DNA from 4 places in the Streptomyces sp. NPDC102279 genome. Region 2 is predicted to be linked to each of the others. Evidence: riboswitches for the same ligand, from Rfam matches in the RefSeq annotation. Region 2 holds a riboswitch; each other region holds the start of a gene.

Region 1 (2,193 bases), on a different contig from region 2:
GGCTGACCCGGGGTGGCTCCCGCTTCCGGGGAGCCCGTTCGACAGGGCCCGCGGTGGTCCTCGGAGAGGCGTGCGAGGACTTCGGCCCCTTCCCCTCACGGGCCGGGTCTCACGCCGCGGCGCGCACCCCGTCGTTCCCGGTCCGGAAGGCGGGGAGTTCACCGAGGCGGCGGACGTAGTCGCGCAGGCGAGGGTGCGCGCACAGGGTTCCGGCCGGGGCGAGTCGGGAGAGAGCCACCCAGACGTCCACATCCGCCGCCGTCAGACTGTCCCCCAACATGTAGGCGGCGCTGGAGAGTTGGCAGTCCAGTAGGTCCAGGGCCGCGGTGCGGTCCGAGGGGTGTGCCGACGGGGTGACATCCCGGTCGAGGAGGTCCCGGAGGGCCTCGATGTCGGTCGCCAGAGACGGCGGGAGCAGCGACGGCGCGCGACCCGCCGCGTGCCCGGACGGCAGGCCCGTGAGGTCCCGGAGGATGTCGGAGGTGTCGTTGCTGACGATGCGTCCGGTCCAGCGGTCGCAGAGCGCGGGCGCCGTGAACGGCCCGCCGTAGTGGTGCTCGGTGGCCTCGTAGGCGCGGCGCAGGGAGGCGAAGGCGTCGGGTGTTCCCGCGGGGTGGGTGAGCAGGGTCGTGGCGACCGAGTTCGTCAGACCGAGCAGGCCGAGTGTGATCGAGATACGCAGAGAGCGCGGACAACTCGCCGCCAGATACACCTCGTAGCGGTGCGGCGCCGGGTAGAAGCCGCCGGCCAGGCCGACACCGATGCGGCTGTGGGCGGTACGGGGGAGCAGGGGAGGCGTGGACGTCCTGGAGCGGGTGGCCGAAGGGAACGGACTCTGGCCACCGGTACGGGTGAACACGCTTTCCTCGTCAGCGGTGTGCGTGGGTGAACTCTGGCCGCAGGGAAGGGATCCGGCTGTGCTGGAACCGCGCGAAGCTGTCTCGGGCATGACTCTCCCTAGGGGGAACGAGGAAGCCATCGCCGCCTTGTGGGCATGGGCGATGAGCGGCTGAATGCGAAGCGACCGCGCCGGACGCGCGGGCCGGGACCGAACGGGCCGGCAGCGGATCAGTAGGCGCTGGAGACGCGCAACAGATCGATGTGCAGGCGCCTCGTCAAGTCGTTCCTCGGCATTCTCACCGGTCCCACCTCCTGGGCTCGCGGGACGCGAGACCACGCTTGCCCCACCGCACCGGCGGGACCCGGTCGTCACCCGGGGCACCCCGTCGCGGTGGAAGGGTTGCCTGTCAGCGAGCCGGGGCCGATGACCACAGGAGCGGGACGAACCCGCGCCGTGGGCGCTGACAATCGTGACCGTCCATGCCAGTCTCGACGCGCCCCGCGGCGCCGTCAAGAAGGCGGGTGACGCGGTCTCACCTGGTGGGCACGCGCATTGACATTCTTTTCGGGCCGGGCCTAACGTGCGGCCCACAACGAGATGCCCCAGGGCCGGAGAAGTGATGGTGACAGCGATGTACGCAGCTGACGGGACGGCCGCATGGCGGCGCCTCGGCCGCGACGTGCTGTGCGCGGACCGCTCCGTAGACCTTCTGCGCGTCAACAGCGCACTGTGTACGGGCACGTGTCGCACCCTCCGCCAAGGCTGACGGCTCCTCTTCCGAGCCTCTGACGACCACCGCTGTCGCGGTGTCCCTCTCTCCGTCCAGCCCTCGTTCCCCGTGCGCCCGTGTCGCGTCGTGTGCTGAGCCGTACCGGCTCCACACCACGCTGCCGCTCGCCGTGGTCCGGGGTGTCCGAATCCGCTGGAGCTCTCCATGAGTGAATCTCCGGGCATAGCTGTGTCCTCCGGATCAGCGCCGCCCGCCGAGGTGATCCCCCGTTCCGACGTCCCCGCCGCGCCGAAGCCCCTGACGGCGCAGCGAGTCCTTCCGCTCCGGCGTCCCGGCCGCTGGATCATCACGGCCGTCGTGCTCGTGCTGGTCGCCCAGATCGCCCACGGTCTGGTGACCAACCCCTTCTACCAGTGGGACCGGTTCCAGTACTGGTTCCTGCGCCCGACGATCCTCGACGGCCTCCTCATCACTCTCGAAGTCGCGGTGTACAGCGCGGTGTTGGGACTGCTGGGCGGCATCCTGCTGGCGCTGGCCCGGCTCTCGCCGAGCCCGGTGCTCCGTGCCGTGAGCTGGGTCTACACCTGGCTGTTCCGCTCGGTGCCGCTCATCGTCGTCCTGC
Region 2 (2,193 bases):
GGTGAGCAGGGGGCCCACGATCCCGGAGACGAAGTCGGACGAGAACTCCTTGAGGTCCGCGTCGATGAAACAGACGACGTCCCCGCTCGTCACGAGCAGCGACCGCCACAGGACCTCGCCCTTGCCGGGCACGGCCGGCAGCCGGGGAAGGATGTCGTCGCGGTGCACGACTCGCGCGCCCGCGGCGGCGGCGACCGCGGAGGTGCGGTCCGTGGAGCCCGAGTCGACGACGACGATCTCGTCGACGAGGGGCACCTGCTGCATCAGGTCGTGGCGGATGATCGAGACGATCTCGCCGACCGTCTCCTCCTCGTTGAGCGCGGGCAGCACGACGCTGACCGTCGACCCCGAGGTGCGTTTCGCGGCCATGATCCTGTGGAGCGGGCGGTCGGTCAGGGACCAGGAGCGTGTGCTCAGCCAGCGTTCGACGTCATTCAGCACGGTCTGCGGCTCCTCACTGTCTGATCACACGCTCTCATCAGCGTGCCCGCTGCGGCCAGCGGCTGATCGCTTGCCGTCGTCTCGCGGTTCGGACGACTGCTTCAACTGTCCTGGCCTTCGGTTACAGTCTTGAACAACGCGGATGACCATCGCATGTCCTGGATCATCGGCGCTAACTGTGTTCAACAGTTCAACAATTTAATACCGCTCATCCAGAGGGGCAGAGGGATACGGCCCGATGAAGCCCCGGCAACCCTCCAGCCGGTCTCGTACCGATCGAAGTCGATCGCGTCGCGAGGCTCCCGGCTAGGGAAGGTGCCAAATCCGTCTCACGGCGAAGTGCGTCGTGAGGAAGATGAGGAGAAAGGGCCTCGCCTCCATGGCTGCGCAGACAGTTGCAAGCACCACGAACTCCGCAGAAGCGGTCGATCTCGGCCCGGCCGCGGCGCTTTCCTGCCGGGAGTGCGGACATCGCGTCCCTCTCGGCCCGCTCTTCGCCTGCGAGGAGTGTTTCGGCCCGCTGGAGATCGCGTACGACTTCTCGGCCTACGAAACCGAAGAACTCCGCAAGCGCATCGAAGCGGGACCCGCGAACATCTGGCGCTACGCGCCGCTGCTGCCCGTCCCCGCGGACGTGGCCGACAAGCCGAACATCAACCCGGGCTGGACCAAGCTCGTGCAGGCCGACAACCTGGCCCGCGAGCTCGGCGTCGACGCCGGCAAGCTCTTCGTCAAGGACGACTCCGGCAACCCGACGCACTCCTTCAAGGACCGCGTCGTCGCCCAGGCCATCGAAGCGGCCCGCGTCTTCGGCTTCACCACCCTCTCCTGCTCCTCCACGGGCAACCTCGCCGGCGCCGTCGGCGCGGCGGCGGCCCGTGCCGGCTTCCGCTCCTGCGTGTTCATCCCGCACGACCTGGAGCAGGGCAAGGTCGTCATGGCCGCGGTCTACGGCGGCGAGCTGGTCGGCATCCAGGGCAACTACGACGACGTGAACCGCTTCTGCTCCGAGCTGATCGGCGACCCGGCCGGCGAGGGCTGGGGCTTCGTCAACGTCAACCTCCGCCCGTACTACGCCGAGGGCTCCAAGACGCTGGCGTACGAGATCTGCGAGCAGCTCGGCTGGCGGCTGCCGGACCAGCTCGTCGTGCCGATCGCCTCCGGCTCCCAGCTCACGAAGATCGACAAGGGCCTCCAGGAGCTGATCAAGCTCGGGCTCGTCGAGGACCGGCCCTACAAGATCTTCGGCGCCCAGGCCGAGGGCTGCTCGCCGGTCTCCGTCGCCTACAAGGCCGGCCACGACGTCGTCCGGCCGCAGAAGCCGGACACCATCGCCAAGTCGCTCGCCATCGGCAACCCCGCCGACGGGCCCTACGTGCTCGACATCGCACGGCGCACCGGTGGTGCCGTGGAGGACGTGAACGACGAGCAGATCGTCGACGCGATCAAGCTGCTCGCGCGCACGGAGGGCATCTTCGCGGAGACCGCCGGCGGGGTGACCGTCGGCGTCACCCGCAAGCTGATCGAGAGCGGTCTGCTCGACCCGACCCTGACCACCGTCGTCCTCAACACCGGCGACGGCCTCAAGACTCTGGACGCGGTGGCCTCGGACACCGGGCTGACCGCGACCATCCGCCCGAACCTCGACTCCTTCCGAGAGGCAGGCCTCGCATCATGAGCGTCAACGTCCGCATCCCCACCATCCTGCGCACCTACACCGGGGGTGCCGCCGAGGTGACGGCCGAGGGCACG
Region 3 (2,193 bases), on a different contig from region 2:
CTTGCTCAACGTGACCGCGCGGTTCTGCACGTAGCTCGACAGCGTGAAGGGCCCGGAGCCGGCGACTCCCTTGCTGCACTTCTCCTGTGCGCTCCGCTTCACGCTCGCCGCCGACTCGATGCCCAGTGAGTGGGTCGAAGTGGCCTGGAGGAACTGGGCGTTGGGCTTCTTGAACGTCACCCGGACCGTGCTCGCGTCGACCACGGTGGTGCTCCGCACCCCGCTCAGGTAGCCCTGGGCGAGGGTGGCCAGGGCGCCGAGCTTCGGTACGGCGTCGAAGTTGTCCTTGACCACCTGGGCGGTCAGCGGTGAGCCGTCGCTGAACGTCACGCCCGACCGCAGGTGGAAGGTGAACGTCGTCGTGTCGGAGCTGATGTCCCAGCTCTTCGCCAGCCAGGGCACGATCTTGCCGGTCCTGGGGTCCTGGTCGGTCAGGGAGTCCACGACCTGGCGCAGCGAGTAGATGCTGTCGTTGCTGCCCACCTGCTGCGGGTCCACGCAGCCGGCGTCGGATCCCACCGCGAAGGTCAGCGTGCCACCGGACCTGGCCCCGGCGGCGGTGTCGCTCGAACCGGTGCCGCCGCTCGACGAGCAGCCGCTCAGCAGGATGCCGCTCGTCACGACGGCGGCGGCCGCTGTCCATCGGGCGGATCGGATGTCCGGATGGGATGTCACGGAAGGGGTTCTCCTACTCCAGAGTCGCCGCGCCTGTCCGAAGCGGACATGGCGAAGCGGGACGGCGCAGCCGTGGACGGGCGGCACCGTTCGGACGAGAAAGTCGGGACAGGCAATCAGGCGGGGCCCGGACGACGAGTCGGGCGCGAGCCAGACAGGAAGGGGAGCGTCGACGACGGGGTGCGAGGCGGGTAGGTCTTTCTCACAACGCCGGTCACGCCAGGGGCTGTTGTCAGCCGCCGTACGAACGGACCGACGGAGTGCGTCGGCCGGCAGGGCGTGTGGTCAGCCGCGACACAGACAGCTGGCGGAGCGTTCCAGGTCGATGTGGCGGCGGCGAGAGAAGCCGGAGAACATCGCCGCGGCCGCGATCGAGGCGCTCAGGTCGCTGCTGCTGTTCCGCACGCCGGGCCTCCCTGTCTCGTCCCCCTGACGGGGGTTCGCGCTTGCGGGGTCGGACGACCCCGCCGGGCTTTCACCTGGAGCACCCCACCGCGGAGGAGGGTTGCCGGTCAGCGAGCCAGGGCTTGACGCTGACACTCAATGCCGGTCGCGATCGTACGAATCGATTCTCCGATCCGTCAATGACGGGATCGCGGTCAACGGCGTCGGACCAGGAGCCGCAGCACGTGGAGCCGTGGGATTTCATGTGCCCGCAACAACTGGCCCTGATCGTCCGGGCTTTGGTGCGGTTCTCAAGAGGGCGGACGTTCACTGCCACGATCGATCGATCGATCGACGGAGACGACGACAGCCCCTGTGCCGTCCCATCGCCGAACGCGCCCCTGGCGGTCAGCCGGTCGGGTGGCCCGTCTGTGCCGCCAGGCGGGTGCGCAGGCGGCTGAGACGGTCGATCTCGGCGTCGAGCGCGGCCAGTCGGCGGTGGACGACGCCGGCGCCGGGACTCTCCGTGCCGCCGGAACACCCTCTGCGCGGGTCGTCGACGAGCAGCGGGATGCGGTCGGCCAGGCCGCACAGGTCCTCCACCGTCAGGCCGAGGGCGAGCAGGTCCCGGATCACCCTGACCCGGGCGACCTCGCCAGGACCGTACTCGCGCTGCCCGGCCGCCGTACGCCGCGGGGGTGGCAGCAACCCGCGCTCCTCGTAGAACCTCAGCGCGCGTGCTGTCGTACCGGCCGCTGCTGCCGCATCCCCGATCCGCATCCGCTCCCCGCCTCCACCCGGTGCCGCGTCGAACACTCTCAAGGAGGCGGGAGCCCACGGCACCCGGGAGCCCACCGCTACGGCAGGTCCACGACGACGGTTCCGATGTGCCGCCCCTCGAACAGTTCCTGCAACGCCCAGGGCGCGCGATCAATGCCCGCGATCCTGACGTGAGGGAAGACGATCTCGCCGGAGCGCAGCCAGTCCCCGAAGCGCTTGTTCCACTCCTCGGCCGCTTCACCGAGATCCGAGCTGCTGAACCCACGCAGCGTGATCCCCAGCGTGATGACGCGGAACGTGTCGATCTCCGCGGGCGCGGTGGTGCCGTCGCGATCGTGTTCGGCGGACAACTGC
Region 4 (2,193 bases), on a different contig from region 2:
TCGTGGTGGCACTGCGGGCCAAGGGCGAGACCGTCCAGGAGATCTCCGGACTCGTCCGGGCGATGTACGAGCACGCCAACGTGATCGAGGTGCCCGGGCGGACCGTCGACATCGTCGGCACGGGCGGCGACGGCGCGAAGACCGTCAACATCTCCACGATGTCCTCGATCGTGGTGGCCGGCACCGGCGCCAAGGTCGTCAAGCACGGCAACCGCGCCGCGTCCTCGGCGTCCGGCTCCTCGGACGTCCTGGAGAAGCTCGGCGTCAATCTCCAGCTGACGGTCAAGCGCGTCGCGGAGGTGGCCGAGGAGGCCGGGATCACCTTCTGCTTCGCGGTCAAGTTCCACCCGGCTCTGCGCCATGTGGCGGCGGCGCGTGGACAGCTCGGCATCCGGACGACCTTCAACGTGCTGGGACCGCTGACGAACCCGGCCCGGGTCAGGGCCCAGGCGGTCGGGGTCGCCGACCTACGGATGGCGCCCATCGTGGCGGGCGTCTTCGCCGAGCGCGGCAACTCCTCACTCGTCTTCCGCGGCGACGACGGCCTCGACGAACTGACCACCACCGCCGGCTCCCGGGTCTGGGTGGTCCGCGACGGCGAGGTCACCGAGGAGCACTTCCACCCCCGTGACGTCGGTCTCGACGTCGTTCCCGTCGAGGCGCTGCGCGGCGCCGACGCGGCGTACAACGCGGAGGTCGCCCATCGGCTGCTGGACGGCGAGACCGGGCCGGTACGGGACGCCGTGCTGCTGAACGCGGCGGCCGCCCTGGTGGCCCTGTCGCCGACGGACGCGCCGCTCGCGGACCAGCTCCGGGCCGGCATGGCGAAGGCGGCCGAGGCCATCGACTCCGGGGCGGCGAAGCGCACCCTCGACCGGTGGGTGGCGGCCAGCAACGCCTGAGGCGCCGGTGATGCGACGCGGGGCGCGGTCCAGAATCCGGACCGCGCCTTGCGCGTCGAAGATCTTCTGGCAAGATGCTGTATCAGGTCATGAGCGACAGCCATCAGGCCCCGGCCGGCTGTCCGGCAACCCTCCGTCCGTGGCGGGGTGCCCCGGGTGAGGACCAGGTCGTAGGCAGCGAGGTCTACGGCAAGCGCGGACCCCTCCCACTCTTTCGAGTGGACGTAACCAGGGGTCCTGGTCGTTCGAGGGAGCCTTCTGTGAGCAAGCGAATGCGATAGGGCGCCGAGCCCCGCCTCCGCACACCCTTTTTTCCCCTTCCTGCGCCGAGCGCTGCCTTCGGGCGGCCGGCTCGCGCGGCGATCCCGCCTGCCTCACAGGAGCCCGCCATGTCTGTCACCACCACCGCCGACGTCTCCGTCTGTGCCCCGCTGCCCGTCCTGGGCCGGGACGTCACCGTTCCGCTCGTCACCGGCGGCGAGGTCGACTACGCCGCTCTCGACTACGCCGCCAGCGCGCCCGCCCTCCAGCGGGTGTGGGACGACGTCGCCGCGTACGCCCCGTACTACGGCAGCGTCCACCGGGGTGCCGGGTACCTCTCGCAGCTGTCCACCGACCTGTTCGAGAACGCCCGCAGGACCGTCGCCGAGTTCCTCGACTGCCGGACCGACGACCAGGTCGTCTTCACCCGCTCCACCACCGACTCGCTCAACCTGCTCGCCGCCGCGCTCCCGGCCGACTGCCAGGTCTTCGTCTTCGAGACCGAGCACCACGCCTCGCTGCTGCCCTGGCGCGACGCCCGGGTGACGTACCTCAACGCCCCGCGCACCCCCGGCGAGGCCGTCGCGACCCTGGAGCAGGCCCTCGCCGCACGCGACCCTCACGGGCCGGCCCTCGTCTGCGTCACCGGGGCCTCGAACGTCACGGGGGAGCTGTGGCCGGTGCGGGAACTCGCCGCCGCCGCGCACGCCCACGGCGCCCGGATCGTCCTCGACGCCGCCCAGCTCGCCCCGCACCACCCGGTGTCGGTCCAGGACCTCGACTGCGACTGGGTCGCCTTCTCCGGGCACAAGCTGTACGCGCCGTTCGGCTCCGGTGTCCTCGCGGGCCGCTCGGACTGGCTGCGCGAGGCCGACCCGTACCTGGCGGGCGGCGGCGCCAGCCGCAAGGTCACCCGGCGCGCGGACGGCGGCGTGGACGTGGAGTGGCACGACAGCGCGGCCCGGCACGAGGCCGGCTCGCCGAACGTGATCGGCGCCTACTCCATCGCCTCGGCCTGCAAGGCGCTCAC

The links. A riboswitch is a leader RNA that binds a small molecule or an ion and turns the genes downstream of it on or off. The one in region 2 is predicted to bind S-adenosylmethionine.
Region 1: another riboswitch for S-adenosylmethionine. It lies ahead of ACIRQH_RS02695 (putative leader peptide); the one in region 2 lies ahead of thrC (threonine synthase).
Region 3: another riboswitch for S-adenosylmethionine. It lies ahead of ACIRQH_RS10935 (putative leader peptide); the one in region 2 lies ahead of thrC (threonine synthase).
Region 4: another riboswitch for S-adenosylmethionine. It lies ahead of ACIRQH_RS29270 (aminotransferase class V-fold PLP-dependent enzyme); the one in region 2 lies ahead of thrC (threonine synthase).

Annotation. Positions count from the first base shown of each region.
Region 1 covers NZ_JBIWLU010000001.1:639,141-641,333, reverse strand. Annotated here, with positions in the region: gene ACIRQH_RS02705 (MFS transporter) at 1-6, shown strand, start outside; gene ACIRQH_RS02700 (glutathione S-transferase C-terminal domain-containing protein) at 110-859, opposite strand; gene ACIRQH_RS02695 (putative leader peptide) at 1,069-1,134, opposite strand; SAM riboswitch class IV at 1,171-1,316, opposite strand; gene ACIRQH_RS02690 (amino acid ABC transporter permease) at 1,776-2,193, shown strand, end outside.
Region 2 covers NZ_JBIWLU010000005.1:174,322-176,514, forward strand. Annotated here, with positions in the region: gene ACIRQH_RS13750 (glucosyl-3-phosphoglycerate synthase) at 1-441, opposite strand, end outside; SAM riboswitch class I at 647-803, shown strand; gene thrC (threonine synthase) at 821-2,119, shown strand; gene ACIRQH_RS13760 (MoaD/ThiS family protein) at 2,116-2,193, shown strand, end outside.
Region 3 covers NZ_JBIWLU010000004.1:238,884-241,076, forward strand. Annotated here, with positions in the region: gene ACIRQH_RS10930 (ABC transporter substrate-binding protein) at 1-675, opposite strand, end outside; gene ACIRQH_RS10935 (putative leader peptide) at 961-1,080, opposite strand; SAM riboswitch class IV at 1,113-1,223, opposite strand; gene ACIRQH_RS10940 (MerR family transcriptional regulator) at 1,468-1,839, opposite strand; gene ACIRQH_RS10945 (MDR family NADP-dependent oxidoreductase) at 1,917-2,193, opposite strand, start outside.
Region 4 covers NZ_JBIWLU010000012.1:67,568-69,760, forward strand. Annotated here, with positions in the region: gene trpD (anthranilate phosphoribosyltransferase) at 1-902, shown strand, start outside; SAM riboswitch class IV at 988-1,104, shown strand; gene ACIRQH_RS29270 (aminotransferase class V-fold PLP-dependent enzyme) at 1,292-2,193, shown strand, end outside.